2 regions of the Streptomyces sp. NPDC052023 genome follow, and region 1 is predicted to be linked to the other one. Evidence: predicted binding sites of a transcription regulator. Region 1 holds the regulator's gene; the other holds the start of a gene.
What was found. The regulator HspR, encoded in region 1, represses chaperone genes until heat shock. The targets are predictions, from matches to a motif close to TTGAGNNNNNNNNNCTCAA.
Positions count from the first base shown of each region.

Region 2: a site for HspR is predicted at 2,426-2,444, ahead of lon (endopeptidase La). Genes of this name have one in related genera too.

Region 1 is NZ_JBIUBW010000002.1:510,041-517,501, forward strand. Features, by position in the region: gene dnaK (molecular chaperone DnaK) at 1-1,247, shown strand, start outside; gene grpE (nucleotide exchange factor GrpE) at 1,244-1,894, shown strand; gene dnaJ (molecular chaperone DnaJ) at 1,928-3,112, shown strand; gene ACIHCM_RS06435 (heat shock protein transcriptional repressor HspR) at 3,127-3,579, shown strand; gene ACIHCM_RS06440 (substrate-binding domain-containing protein) at 3,864-4,973, shown strand; gene ACIHCM_RS06445 (LuxR C-terminal-related transcriptional regulator) at 5,276-6,322, shown strand; gene ACIHCM_RS06450 (helix-turn-helix transcriptional regulator) at 6,440-7,453, opposite strand.
Region 2 is NZ_JBIUBW010000012.1:55,941-63,401, forward strand. Features, by position in the region: gene lon (endopeptidase La) at 1-2,403, opposite strand, end outside; gene ACIHCM_RS23490 (spermidine synthase) at 2,632-3,309, shown strand; gene ACIHCM_RS23495 (response regulator transcription factor) at 3,423-4,163, shown strand; gene ACIHCM_RS23500 (sensor histidine kinase) at 4,160-5,269, shown strand; gene ACIHCM_RS23505 (multifunctional oxoglutarate decarboxylase/oxoglutarate dehydrogenase thiamine pyrophosphate-binding subunit/dihydrolipoyllysine-residue succinyltransferase subunit) at 5,551-7,461, shown strand, end outside.

The DNA of each region.
Region 1 (7,461 bases):
GTGGTGACGACTGGGACCAGCGCGTCGTCGACTACCTGGTGCAGCAGTTCAAGTCCGGCCACGGCGTGGACCTGGCCAAGGACAAGATGGCGCTGCAGCGTCTGCGCGAGGCCGCCGAGAAGGCGAAGATCGAGCTGTCCTCCTCCACGGAGACCTCGATCAACCTCCCCTACATCACCGCCTCCGCCGAGGGCCCCCTGCACCTCGACGAGAAGCTCACCCGCGCCCAGTTCCAGCAGCTGACCGCGGACCTGCTGGAGCGCTGCAAGACGCCGTTCCACAACGTCATCAAGGACGCCGGCATCCAGCTCGGCGAGATCGACCACGTCGTCCTCGTCGGTGGCTCCACCCGCATGCCCGCCGTCGCCGAGCTCGTCAAGGAGCTGACCGGCGGCAAGGAGGCCAACAAGGGTGTGAACCCGGACGAGGTCGTCGCCATCGGCGCCTCGCTCCAGGCCGGTGTCCTCAAGGGCGAGGTCAAGGACGTCCTGCTGCTCGACGTCACCCCGCTGTCCCTCGGTATCGAGACCAAGGGCGGCATCATGACCAAGCTGATCGAGCGCAACACCACGATCCCGACGAAGCGTTCGGAGATCTTCACCACGGCCGAGGACAACCAGCCGTCGGTGCAGATCCAGGTCTACCAGGGCGAGCGCGAGATCGCGGCGTACAACAAGAAGCTCGGCATGTTCGAGCTCACCGGTCTGCCCCCGGCGCCGCGCGGCGTCCCGCAGATCGAGGTCTCCTTCGACATCGACGCCAACGGCATCATGCACGTCACGGCGAAGGACCTCGGCACCGGCAAGGAGCAGAAGATGACCGTCACCGGCGGCTCCTCGCTGCCGAAGGACGAGGTCGACCGGATGCGCCAGGAGGCCGAGCAGTACGCGGAGGAGGACCACCGCCGCCGCGAGGCCGCCGAGTCCCGCAACCAGGGCGAGCAGCTGGTCTACCAGACGGAGAAGTTCCTCGCGGACAACGAGGACAAGGTCCCCGGCGAGATCAAGACCGAGGTCGAGGCCGCCGTCGCCGAGCTGAAGGAGAAGCTCAAGGGCGAGGACACCGCCGAGATCCGCTCCGCCACGGAGAAGGTCGCGGCCGTCTCCCAGAAGCTGGGCCAGGCGATGTACGCCGACGCCCAGGCCTCCCAGGCGACCGCGGGCGGCGCCTCCGAGCAGCCCAAGGCCGACGACGACGTGGTCGACGCCGAGATCGTGGACGACGAGCGCAAGGACGGTGCCGCGTGACGGAGGAGACCCCGGGCTTCGAGGAGAAGCCCGACGTCCCCTCCGGCGCCACTCCTGACGACGCCGAGCCGCAGGCCGCCCCGGAGGAAGGGGCGGCCACGGCAGGGGACGTGAAGCAGAACGCCGGCCTGGTGGCAGAGCTGGACCAGGCGCGTACGGCGCTCGGCGAGCGCACGGCGGACCTCCAGCGGCTGCAGGCCGAGTTCCAGAACTACCGCCGCCGCGTCGAGCGGGACCGCATCACGGTCAAGGAGATCGCCGTCGCGAACCTCCTGACCGAGCTGCTGCCGGTGCTCGACGACATCGGGCGGGCCCGGGAGCACGGCGAGCTGGTCGGCGGCTTCAAGTCCGTCGCCGAGTCGCTGGAGACCGTGGCGGCCAAGATGGGCCTTCAGCAGTTCGGCAAGGAGGGCGAGCCCTTCGACCCGACGATCCACGAGGCCCTGATGCACAGCTACGCGCCGGACGTCACGGAGACGACCTGCGTCGCGATCCTCCAGCCGGGGTATCGCATCGGCGAGCGCACCATCCGCCCCGCGCGGGTGGCCGTCGCCGAGCCCCAGCCGGGCGCGCAGACCGTGAAGGGCGCCGAGGAGGGCGACGTGAAGGCCGACGACAAGGAGAGCGGTGGCCCGGACGAGGGCTGACGTTGAACGGATGAGAGAGGAGGGACGTCGAGGATGAGCACCAAGGACTTCATCGAGAAGGACTACTACAAGGTCCTCGGCGTCCCCAAGGACGCCACCGAGGCCGAGATCAAGAAGGCGTACCGCAAGCTCGCCCGCGAGTTCCACCCGGACGCCAACAAGGGCAACGTCAAGGCCGAGGAACGCTTCAAGGAGATCTCCGAGGCGAACGACGTCCTCGGCGACGCCAAGAAGCGCAAGGAGTACGACGAGGCCCGCGCGCTGTTCGGCAACGGCGGCTTCCGCCCGGGCCCCGGCGCCGGCGGCGGCTCCTTCAACTTCGACCTCGGCGACCTCTTCGGAGGCGCCCAGGGCGGAGGCGCGGGAGCGGGCGGCGGCTTCGGCGGCGGACTCGGTGACGTCTTCGGGGGCCTGTTCAACCGGGGCGGCGCGACGACCGGCACCCGGACCCATCCGCGGCGCGGCCAGGACATCGAGTCCGAGGTCACCCTCAGCTTCACCGAGGCGATCGAGGGCGCGACGGTCCCGCTGCGGATGTCCTCGCAGGCGCCGTGCAAGGCCTGCTCCGGCACCGGCGACGCCAACGGCACACCGCGGGTGTGCCCGACGTGCGTCGGCACCGGCCAGGTGGCGCGCGGCTCCGGCGGCGGTTTCTCGCTGACCGACCCGTGCCCCGACTGCAAGGGCCGCGGGCTGATCGCGGAGAACCCCTGCGAGGTCTGCAAGGGCAGCGGACGCGCCAAGTCGTCCCGCACCATGCAGGTGCGCATCCCGGCCGGGGTGTCGGACGGCCAGCGGATCCGGCTGCGTGGCAAGGGCGCGCCCGGTGAGCGGGGCGGCCCGGCGGGCGACCTCTATGTGGTCGTCCACGTCAAGGAGCACCCCGTCTTCGGCCGCAGGGGCGACAACCTCACCGTCACCGTCCCGGTGACGTTCACCGAGGCGGCTCTCGGTGGCGAGGTCAAGGTCCCCACCCTGGGCGGACCTTCGGTCACGCTCAAGCTGCCGCCGGGCACCCCCAACGGCCGCACGATGCGGGCCCGGGGCAAGGGCGCGGTCCGCAAGGACGGCACCCGCGGCGATCTGCTGGTCACCGTCGAGGTGAGTGTTCCGCAGGACCTGACGGGGAAGGCTCGTGACGCGCTGGAGGCGTATCGCGAGGCGACCGCGGGCGAGGACCCGCGGGCGGAGCTGTTCCAGGCCGCGAAGGGAGCATGAGTGAAGCCATGGACATCAACGGCCGTCGACGCAACCCCTATGAGCTGACCGAGGAGACCCCGGTCTACGTCATCTCGGTGGCGGCCCAGTTGTCCGGCCTGCACCCGCAGACGCTGCGCCAGTACGACCGGCTGGGGCTGGTGTCTCCGGACCGCACGGCCGGGCGCGGCCGCCGCTACTCGGCCCGAGACATCGAACTGCTGCGCCAGGTGCAGCAGTTGTCGCAGGACGAGGGCATCAACCTGGCCGGCATCAAACGCATCATCGAACTGGAGAACCAGGTCGCGGCGCTCCAGTCCCGCGTCGCGGAGATGCAGGCCGCCCTGGACGGCGCGGCGGCGGCGATGCAGCAGCGCGAGGCCGCGGTGCACGCTTCCTACCGGCGCGACCTGGTGCCGTACCAGGAGGTGCAGCAGACCAGCGCGCTGGTGGTGTGGCGGCCGAAGCGGCAGCAGCAGGGCGACTGACGCGGCACCGCCGACGACGAAGGGGCCAGGAGGACGAATCTCCGGGCCCCTTCTTCCTGTTCCGGCCCCCTCCCAGTTCCGGCCTCAACTCCTCGTGGATGGAGGGCTGGTGAAGGCTCTCGGGAGAGGGTTTCGCGGTGTGTTCACGAGCTAAGCGGAACGTGATGTTGTCATCTCGTTAAGTGATTCCCCTTGACGCTGAGGGGCGCCGACGCGTTGGCTCTTCAGTCATCCGGGCCGCAGTGCCGCGGCCACCTCCGGAAGCAGCAGAAGTGGGCTCATCCATGCGTCGTCGTATCGCCATATCCGTGGTCGCCTCGTCGTTGACCCTGTCGCTGGCAGGCTGTGGCGTGCTGGAGGCGACGGGGGACAGCAGCGACGCGAGCCCCACCAAGGGCAACGACATCACCGTGGGCCTGCTGCTGCCCGAGACGGCGAACACGCGCTACGACAAGTTCGACTACCCCATCATCAAGGAGCGGGTGGCCGCCCTCACCAAGAATCAGGGTGAGGTCCGGTACGCCAACGCGGACGCGGACGCCAACAAGCAGGCGAGCCAGATGCAGCAGATGATCGACGAAGAGGTCGACGTCATCCTGCTGGACGCCGTGGACGCGCACGCCATCGCGGGCGGTGTGGAGAAGGCCAAGGAGGCGGGCATCCCGGTCATCGCCTACGACCGGCTCGCCGAGGGTCCCATCGACGCGTACATCTCCTTCGACAACGAACTCGTCGGCGAGGTCCAGGGCCGGTCCCTGATCGACGCGCTGGGCAGCGAGATCGACAGCTCCGACAAGATCGTCATGATGAACGGCTCGCCCACCGACCCGAACGCCAAGCAGTTCAAGCAGGGCGCGCTGTCCGAGCTGAGCGGCAAGGTGACGATCGCCCAGACCTTCGACACCAAGGACTGGAAGCCGGAGAACGCCGAGGCCAACATGGCCGAGGCGATCCAGAAGATCGGCAAGGCCAACATCGCCGCCGTCTACTCCGCCAACGACGGCATGGCGGGCGGCGTCATCAAGGCGATGGAGGCGGCCGGTGTGACCGAACTGCCGCCGATCACCGGGCAGGACGCGGAACTCGCGGGCGTGCAGCGGATCGTCTCCGGCGAGCAGTACATGAGCGTCTACAAGTCCTACCCGCAGGAGGCCGAGGCCGCCGCCGAGATGGCCGTGGCCAAGGTGCAGAGCAGGGACATCCAGTTCGACGCCCTCGCCCGCGACCGGGTCGACAGCCCGACCCACAAGGGCATCCCCGCCCAGCTGGTGTCGGTGGTCGCGCTGACCCGGGAGAACATCAAGGACACCGTGGTCGCGGACGGCATCCACAAGGTGTCGGAGATCTGCACGGCCGAGTACAAGGAAGCCTGCGCGGCGATCGGGCTCACGTAGCGGGGTCTGCTCCCGGGCACGGGTGGAGGGGTGGTTCGCGCCCGTGGCGCGCCGCCCCTTCGGTCATTCTTCCGGTCATCTTTGCGGACCGGACCCGGGCACCGCGGCGCGGTGGTGGCAACCCCGGCGGGGCCGGACACGCCCCCGCCGGCTTGTTGCGGCGTGACAGGCGGGGGGAGGGAGAAAACCGGCCATAGCGGCGGTTTCCCACGGTCACCCTGGAGCGAGCCGTGTTGCGGAGCAGGTCCGGTCCGCGCATAGTTGCGCTGCGGAAGAGGCTGGAACCGGGGGTGGAATGGGCCATGGCCGGGCACGGGACGGACGAGCATCCGCATGGTGCTGACCGACTGTGCGAGGCCGGGGATCGCGTGTATTCCCGGGCCGTACGGCGGGGCCGTGTGGCGCGCCGCGACGCGGAAGCGGTGCCCTGTCTGCTGGAACTCGCCCTGCTGCACCCCGACCCCGACGACATGGACTGGCTTGTCCCGACCTCCCCGCAGGAGGTCATGACCCGGCTGCTGCGCGGGGTGTACGACGAGATCAGCGTCAGCCAGCGGCGGATGGGCTCGGCGGTCGCGGCCTTCGAGTGGTACGCCGGTCTGGGCGGTCAGGCGTCCTCCTCCGAGGGCGTGGCGATCCGTGTGCTGGACGGACCCTCGCGCATCCAGGCGGCGCTGGACGAGGCGACGGCGGCGTGCACCACCGAGGTGCTCACCGTGCAGCCCGGAGGCATCCGGCGCGAGCACGAGCTGTCGGAGGGCCTGCACCGGGCGCTGGAGCTACGGGGGCGGGGCGTGCGGATGCGCGACCTGTACAACCACGTCGCGCGGCACGGGCAGGGCCTGCTGAACTACCTGGAGCTCATGGGGGACGCGGTCGAGGCCCGCACCCTGGACGAGGTCATCGACCGCCTCATCCTCTTCGACCGCACGGTGGCCTTCATCCCCGCGAACGCCGAACGCACGATGGCCCTGGAACTGCGTCACCCGGCGCTGGTGGAGTACTTGGTGACGGTCTTCGAGCGGCTGTGGCGCCTGGCGGTCCCGCTCACCGCGGCGCTGCCGGACACCGGCATCGAGGGCATCTCCCACCGCGAGCAGTCGATCGCGGCACTGCTGGCGGAGGGACACCAGGACGCGGTGATCGCGGAGCGGCTCGGAATCAGCGTCCGTACCTGCCGGGCCCATATCGCCCGCCTCTCCGAGACGCTCGGGGCGGCGAGCCGGACGCAACTGGGCGTCCGGATAGCGCAGGTCGGTCTCGACGGCCCGCCCCGTCCGCTCTCGGCCGCCGAACTCACCGTGCCTGATCAGGGATCTGCGAATCAGGGGTCTCCCACGGCCCGCTGAGGCAGCGGGAGATGTCCCCGCTCCCGGGCCTCAGTCGTCCCGCTTCCGGGCCTCAGTGGTCCCGCTTCCGGGCCTCAGTGGTCCCGCTTCCGGGCCTCAGTGGTCCCGCCCCGGGCCTCAGTGGTCCCGCTCCAGCATCCCCGACTGTGCGATGAGGTAGCCGAGCTGGGCACGGCTGCCGCTGCCCAGGGCGGTGGCCAGCTTGGCTATGTGGGCCCGGCAGGTACGGACGTTCATGCCCAGGCGTCGTGCGATGGCCTCGTCGACGTGGCCCTCCACGAGCAGCTTGGCGATGGAGTACTGGATCTCGGAGATGCCGCCGGGGGCGGTCTCGTAGGGAGCGCCGGCGCTGAGCGGCACCGCGCGGCTCCACATGAACTCGAACACCTTGATCAGGTAGCTCACCAGGCCGGGGTGACGCAGTTCCAGAGCGACCTGGCGGTCGTCGCGGACCGGGATGAAGGCCACGCTCTCGTCGCAGATGATGAGCCGCTCGACCAGTTCGTCGATGGTGCGGTACTCCGCCTTCCCGTCGGCGAACTGTTCCATGTAGGCCAGGCGTTCGGGGCTGTAGCGGGCGGTGTGCTGATAGAGCGTCCGGATCCGCACCCCGCGCTCGATGAGCGTGCGGTCGCGCTCCATCGCCTCGATGAGCCGGTTCTCGGGGCGCTTGCCTCGGCTCGGCTGCACCGTGAGCACCTCGGACCGGCACTGGGCGGTGGCCAGGTCGAGCGCGTCGTTGATCCGGTCCAGGCCCTCCAGCACGGTGATCGAGTGCGCGGGCGTGATCTGCTGGGCGCTGAGTGCCATGAACGGCTCGAAGGCGTCGGCCAGTTCGATCGACGTCCGCCTGCGCTCGGTGATCTCGCGCTCAATGGGATTGAGCCGCTGGGCCAGGGCGACGGACGGCGGCAGCGGCACCAGCCAGTTCGGGTCGTCCGGATCGGGGTGGAGCAGGGCGAACTCCATGAGGCAGGGCGCGGCTTCCACCTCCGTACGGGCGATACGTCCTGTACGGAGGGCGTTGGCATAGAGACGACCGCCTTCGTCACACAGCTCGGTCACCGCGTGAGGATGCGTCGCCTTCGTCCCATTCGATGCCAAATCTCCACCCCCCAGGGTCCTGAACATGCAGGAAC
Region 2 (7,461 bases), on a different contig from region 1:
CGGCGCCGCGCCGTTGGTGGCCGGCGACAGCGCCAGCTCCAGGACCTGGCGGACATCGGTGACGGCGTGGACGTCGAGCTTGTCCAGCACCTCCGCCGGGACGTCGTCCAGATCGGGCTCGTTGCGCTTGGGGATGATCACGGTGGTGACGCCCGCCCGGTGCGCGGCGAGCAGCTTCTGCTTCACCCCGCCGATCGGCAGCACCCGGCCGGTCAGCGAGACCTCACCGGTCATCGCCACGTCCGTGCGGACCAGGCGCCCGGAGAGCAGCGAGGCCAGCGCGGTCGTCATGGTGATGCCCGCGCTCGGGCCGTCCTTCGGCACCGCGCCCGCCGGGAAGTGGATGTGCACACCCCGGTCCTTGAGGTCGGCGACCGGCAGCTCCAGCTCGGCGCCGTGGCTGCGCAGGAAGGACAGCGCGATCTGGGCGCTCTCCTTCATGACGTCGCCCAGCTGACCCGTCAGGGTCAGGCCCGCCGCGCCCGTCTCCGGGTCGGCCAGCGACGCCTCGACGTACAGCACGTCACCACCGGCGCCGGTGACCGCGAGCCCGGTCGCGACACCCGGCACCGCCGTGCGCCGCTCCGCCGGGTCCTGGGCGGACTCGGGAACGTGGTGCGGCCGGCCGATCAGGTCCCGCAGATGCTCGTCGGTGACGGTGAAGGGCAGCTTCCGCTCCCCCAGCTCGTGCTGGGCGGCGACCTTGCGCAGCAGCCGGGCGACGGTCCGCTCCAGGTTGCGCACGCCGGCCTCGCGTGTGTACTCGCCGGCCAGCTTGCGCAGCGCGCTCTCGCCGAGGGTCACCTCGTCCTTCTCCAGCCCGGCGCGCTCCAGCTGACGCGGCACCAGGTGGTCGCGGGCGATGACGACCTTCTCGTCCTCCGTGTATCCGTCGAGGCGGACCAGCTCCATACGGTCCAGCAGCGCTTCCGGGATGGCCTCCAGCACGTTGGCGGTGGCCAGGAAGACCACGTCGGACAGGTCCAGCTCGACTTCGAGGTAGTGGTCGCGGAACGTGTGGTTCTGCGCGGGGTCCAGGACCTCCAGCAGCGCGGCGGCCGGGTCGCCCCGGAAGTCGGAGCCCACCTTGTCGATCTCGTCGAGCAGTACGACCGGATTCATCGACCCGGCCTCCTTGATGGCGCGGACGACCCGGCCCGGCAGCGCGCCGACGTAGGTACGCCGGTGTCCGCGGATCTCGGCCTCGTCGCGCACGCCGCCGAGGGCGACCCGGACGAACTTGCGTCCCATGGCGTGCGCCACGGACTCGCCGAGGCTCGTCTTGCCGACGCCGGGCGGGCCGACCAGCGCCAGCACGGCACCGCCACGCCGCCCGCCGACGACACCCAGCCCGCGCTCCGCACGCCGCTTGCGCACCGCCAGGTACTCGGTGATCCGCTCCTTCACGTCCTCGAGGCCGGCGTGCTCGGCGTCCAGCACGGCCTTCGCGCCCTGGATGTCGTAGGCGTCCTCGGTCCGCTCGTTCCACGGCAGTTCGAGCACGGTGTCGAGCCAGGTGCGGATCCAGGAGCCCTCGGGCGACTGGTCCGAGGACCGCTCCAGCTTGTCGACCTCTTTGAGCGCGGCCTCACGGACCTTCCCGGGCAGGTCGGCGGCCTCGACGCGGGCCCGGTAGTCGTCCGGCTCCTCGCCCTCCTGCTCGCCGTTCAGCTCGCGCAGCTCCTTGCGGACGGCCTCCAGCTGACGCCGCAGCAGGAACTCCCGCTGCTGCTTGTCGACGCCTTCCTGGACGTCCTTGGCGATGGTCTCGGCGACGTCCTGCTCGGCGATGTGGTCGCGCAGCTGCTGGGTGGCGAGCTTCAGCCGGGCCACCGGATCGGCGGTCTCCAGCAGCTCGATCTTCTGGTCGAGGGTCAGGAAGGGCGAGTACCCCGAGTTGTCGGCGAGCGCGGAGACGTCGTCGATGGCCTGGACCCGGTCGACGACCTGCCAGGCACCGCGCTTCTTCAGCCAGGCGGACGCCAGCGCCTTGTATTCCTTGACCAGTTCGGTCACGTGCCCGGGCAACGGGTCGGGAACGGTCTCGTCGACGCCGGTCCCCTCGACCCACAGCGCCGCACCCGGCCCGGTCGTCCCGGCGCCGATCCGCACCCGGCTCCGGCCCCGGATCAGGGCGCCCGGGTCGCCGTCGGCGAGCCGTCCGACCTGCTCGACCGTGCCGAGCACCCCGGTGGCCGTGTAGCTGCCGTCGTTGCGCGGCACCAGCAGCACCCTGGGCTTTCCGGGCGTGGCCCGGGCGGCAGCCTGCGCGGCCTCCACCGCGGCCCGGACATCCGGGTCGCTCAGGTCCAGCGGAACCACCATGCCGGGCAGGACGACTTCGCCGTCGAGCGGCAGCACGGGCAGGACGAGCGGGGTGAACGCCGTGGACTCAGCAGCCATGATCTTCCCTTCGGCAGTCAAGTTGAGCTATGCCGACTCAATGCTCGGGCGTGACGCATTGTTCCCCCGACCGCGTTCGCTGTGAGCGATCAAGGGCAGGGGCTGGTGAGAGGCCGGTCAGGAACGACGCGGGAAGGGACGGCATCCGGCGTGCCGTCCGTAACCCCACGTCCACCGGGTCTCCGTGATTCCGTCAACGTTCCGTCAGAGAAGTGCCAGGATGGGCTGATGCCCACCCTCCACGACACCCCCGAAGTCCTGGACCGTCGCGACGGCCCCTACGGCGAGGTCGTACTGCGGCGGCACGGTGCGCTGCTCCAGATCATCGCCAATGGCTGCTTCCTGATGGACACCTCCGACGGACGTTCGGAACGCCTGCTGGTCGACGCCGCGCGCGACGCACTCGGCGACCGCCCCGGCCCGCACGTGCTGATCGGCGGCCTCGGCGTCGGATTCTCGCTCGCACATGCCGCGGGCAACCCGCACTGGGGCCGGATCACGGTGGTCGAGCGGGAGCGCGCGGTCATCGACTGGCACCACGAGGGGCCCTTTTCCACCATCTCTGGCAAAGCCCTGGCCGACCCGCGTACCCGGATCGTCGAAGCGGATCTGATCGATTACGTCAATGAGACGTGCGACACGTTCGACGCGCTGTGCCTGGACATCGACAACGGGCCCGACTGGACCGTCACGGAGGCCAACTCAGGGCTGTACTCGAAGGCCGGACTCGCAGGCTGCGCAAGGGTGTTGAGGCCCGGCGGGGTGCTCGCCGTATGGTCGGCGAAACCTTCCCCGGAATTTGAAGGAACCTTGCGGAATGCCGGTTTCCGGCATGTGCGTACCGAAGAGATCCCGGTTGCCCGGGGCGTTCCCGACGTCGTGCACCTCGGCGTACGACCTGAATAGCCGAGCTGCGGTGACTCCCCGTACCCTGCTTGCCTGACGCCGATCATTCAAGCGTCAATCGCAGTCATGGGATCACCCCACGGATTCCGGAAAGCACACTTCAGGGGCGGGCGATGGAGCAGACACACACCTCCCACAACGGCACGGCGGCGGCCACCCCGGGCGCTCAGCGCCGGGTTCTGGTGGTCGAGGACGACCCGACGATCGTCGACGCCATCGCGGCCCGCCTGCGCGCCGAGGGATTCCTCGTGCAAACCGCCGGTGACGGTCCGGCCGCCGTCGACACCGCCGAGGCATGGCAGCCCGATCTGCTGATCCTCGACATCATGCTGCCGGGCTTCGACGGCCTGGAGGTCTGCCGGCGTGTGCAGGCCCAGCGGCCGGTGCCGGTGCTGATGCTCACCGCGCGTGACGACGAGACCGACATGCTGGTGGGCCTCGGCGTCGGCGCCGACGACTACATGACGAAGCCCTTCTCCATGCGTGAGCTGGCCGCACGCGTGCACGTGCTGCTGCGCCGCGTGGAGCGGGCCGCGGTCGCGGCCACCACACCGCGCAGCGGCATCCTGCGCCTCGGCGAGCTGGAGATCGACCACGCGCAGCGCCGGGTGCGGGTGCGCAGCGAGGACGTACACCTCACGCCCACCGAGTTCGACCTGCTCGTATGCCTGGCGAACACCCCGCGCGCGGTGCTCTCCCGCGAGCAGCTGCTGGCCGAGGTGTGGGACTGGGCGGACGCCTCCGGCACCCGGACCGTCGACAGCCACATCAAGGCGCTGCGCCGGAAGATCGGTGCCGAGCGGATCCGGACGGTGCACGGGGTGGGCTACGCGCTGGAGACACCGACGCCATGAGCGAAGGGCGGCCGGCCGCACGGAGGAGCCCCGGGGAGCCCTGGGGCGGCGTACGCCCGTTCTCGATCAAGACCAAGCTGGGTGCGCTGGTCGTCATCTCGGTGCTGATCACCACCGGTCTCATGATGATCGCCCTGCGCACCGAGACGGAGCTTCGCTTCATCACGGTCTTCTCGATGATCGCCACACTGCTGATAACGCAGTTCGTGGCGCACTCGCTCACCTCGCCGCTGGACGAGATGAACGCGGTGGCCCGCTCGATCTCGCACGGCGACTACACGCGCCGGGTGCGGGAGAACCGCTGGGACGAGCTGGGCGACCTGGCCGTCACGATCAACCGCATGGCCGACGACCTCGAGGCCGAGGACCGCCAGCGCAAGGAGCTGGTGGCCAACGTCTCGCACGAGCTGCGGACCCCGATCGCGGGTCTGCGCGCCGTGCTGGAGAACATCGTGGACGGCGTCACCCGGGCCGACCCCGAGACCATGCGCACGGCCCTGAAGCAGACCGAGCGGCTGGGGCGGCTGGTCGAGACGCTGCTGGACCTGTCCCGCCTGGACAACGGCGTCGTACCACTGAAGCAGCGGCGGTTCGAGGTGTGGCCGTACCTCTCCGGGGTGCTGAAGGAGGCCAACATGGTCGCCTCCGCCCGGGCGGGCATCGCCTCCGGCTCCGGCAGCCACACGCGTACGGACGTCCATCTGCACCTCGACGTCTCCCCGCCGGAGCTGACCGCTCACGCCGACCCGGAACGGATCCACCAGGTCGTCGCCAACCTCATCGACAACGCGGTCAAGCACAGCCCGCCCCACGGCCGTGTGACGGTGAAGGCCCGGCGCGGCTCGCTGCCGGAGTCGCTGGAGCTGGAGGTCCTCGACGAGGGCCCGGGAATCCCCCGCTCCGAGTGGCATCGCGTCTTCGAGCGGTTCAACCGGGGTGCGGTCAGCCGGCCGCACGGCCCCGGCAGCGACGGCGGCACCGGCTTGGGCCTGGCGATCGCCCGCTGGGCGGTGGATCTGCACGGCGGCCGGATCGGGGTGGCCGAATCCGAGCGGGGTTGCCGGATTCTCATCACCCTTCCAGGTCTGCCTTCTGTGCCAAGTTGACGTAAAGTTCGAAGCGGAGCCACAAGATCCACGGGTGTCCGCGCAGCAGGACACGTGTGATCAGGCAGAGGCCCGTGCCGCGGACGCGCCGGGCCCGGGTCGCCGCACCCCTTTCACAGCGGAACCTCGCTTGTTTCCCGCCATTTCAACCCCCGAAACACGCCCTTCGATGTGACTTGCACGACGTTGAACGGGCCCGGCCTCACCTTCCCGGTCATGGAGGCGTAGCCTTAATTCCCGCTGTCCATCACCTTGTGAAGCGGAAGAGGGCGGTTGCCGCCGTGTCGCCACAGTCCCCCAGTAACGCATCGAGTGTCTCGACCGACGCAGACCAAGCGGGCAAGAATCCCGCGGCCGCGTTCGGTCCGAACGAGTGGCTCGTCGACGAGATCTATCAGCAGTACCTCCAGGACCCGAATTCGGTAGACCGCGCCTGGTGGGACTTCTTCGCCGACTACAAGCCGGGGGCGGCTGCCACCCCGGCGCCGGCGGCTCCCGCGGCCGCGGGGGCCGCGGAGACCACCGGCGCCGCTCAGGCGCCCGCCCCGGCCGCTCCGGCGGCCCCGGCCGCGCCCGCGGCCCCGAAGCCCGCCGCGGCCGCTCCTGCCCCGGCCCAGGCCCCCGCGCAGCCCAAGGCCCCGGCTCCCGCGCCGGCCGCCGCCAAGCCGCAGCAGCCGAAGGCCAAGGCCGCCGAGCCTGCCGACGGCCCGGAGCTGGTCACGCTGCGCGGCCCGGCCGCCGCCGTCGCGAAGAACATGAACGCCTCGCTGGAGCTGCCGACCGCCACCTCGGTCCGCGCGGTCCCGGTGAAGCTGCTGTTCGACAACCGCATCGTCATCAACAACCACCTCAAGCGCGCCCGGGGCGGGAAGATCTCCTTCACGCACCTGATCGGCTACGCGATGGTGCAGGCCATCAAGGCCATGCCGGCGATGAACCACTCGTTCGGCGAGAAGGACGGCAAGCCGACCCTGGTCAAGCCGCCGCACGTCAACCTCGGCCTCGCCATCGACCTGGTCAAGCCCAACGGCGACCGCCAGCTCGTCGTCGCGGCGATCAAGAAGGCCGAGACGCTGAACTTCTTCGAGTTCTGGCAGGCCTACGAGGACATCGTCCGCCGCGCCCGTGACGGCAAGCTGACGATGGACGACTTCACCGGCGTGACGGTCTCCCTGACCAACCCGGGCGGCCTCGGCACCGTGCACTCGGTACCGCGCCTGATGCCCGGCCAGTCGGTGATCATGGGCGTCGGCTCCATGGACTACCCGGCGGAGTTCCAGGGCACCTCCCAGGACACCCTGAACAAGCTCGGCATCTCGAAGGTCATGACGCTCACGTCGACCTACGACCACCGGGTGATCCAGGGCGCCGCCTCCGGCGAGTTCCTGCGCCAGGTCGCCAACCTGCTGCTCGGCGAGAACAACTTCTACGACGAGATCTTCGAGGCGCTGCGCATCCCCTACGAGCCGGTCCGCTGGCTCAAGGACATCGACGCCTCGCACGACGACGACGTCACCAAGGCCGCCCGGGTCTTCGAGCTGATCCACTCCTACCGGGTCCGCGGCCACGTCATGGCCGACACCGACCCGCTGGAGTACCGCCAGCGCAAGCACCCCGACCTGGACATCACCGAGCACGGCCTCACCCTGTGGGACCTGGAGCGCGAGTTCGCGGTCGGCGGCTTCTCCGGCAAGTCCCTGATGAAGCTGCGCGACATCCTCGGCGTGCTGCGCGACTCGTACTGCCGCACCACCGGCATCGAGTTCATGCACATCCAGGACCCCAAGCAGCGCAAGTGGATCCAGGACCGCATCGAGCGCCCGCACTCCAAGCCGGAGCGCGAGGAGCAGCTGCGCATCCTGCGCCGGCTGAACGCCGCGGAGGCCTTCGAGACCTTCCTGCAGACGAAGTACGTCGGCCAGAAGCGCTTCTCCCTGGAGGGCGGCGAGTCCGTCATCCCGCTGCTGGACGCGGTCATCGACAGCGCGGCGGAGTCCCGCCTGGACGAGGTCGTCATCGGCATGGCCCACCGCGGCCGGCTGAACGTGCTGGCCAACATCGTCGGCAAGTCGTACGCCCAGATCTTCCGCGAGTTCGAGGGCAACCTCGACCCGAAGTCGATGCACGGCTCCGGCGACGTGAAGTACCACCTGGGCGCCCAGGGCACCTTCACCGGCCTGGACGGCGAGCAG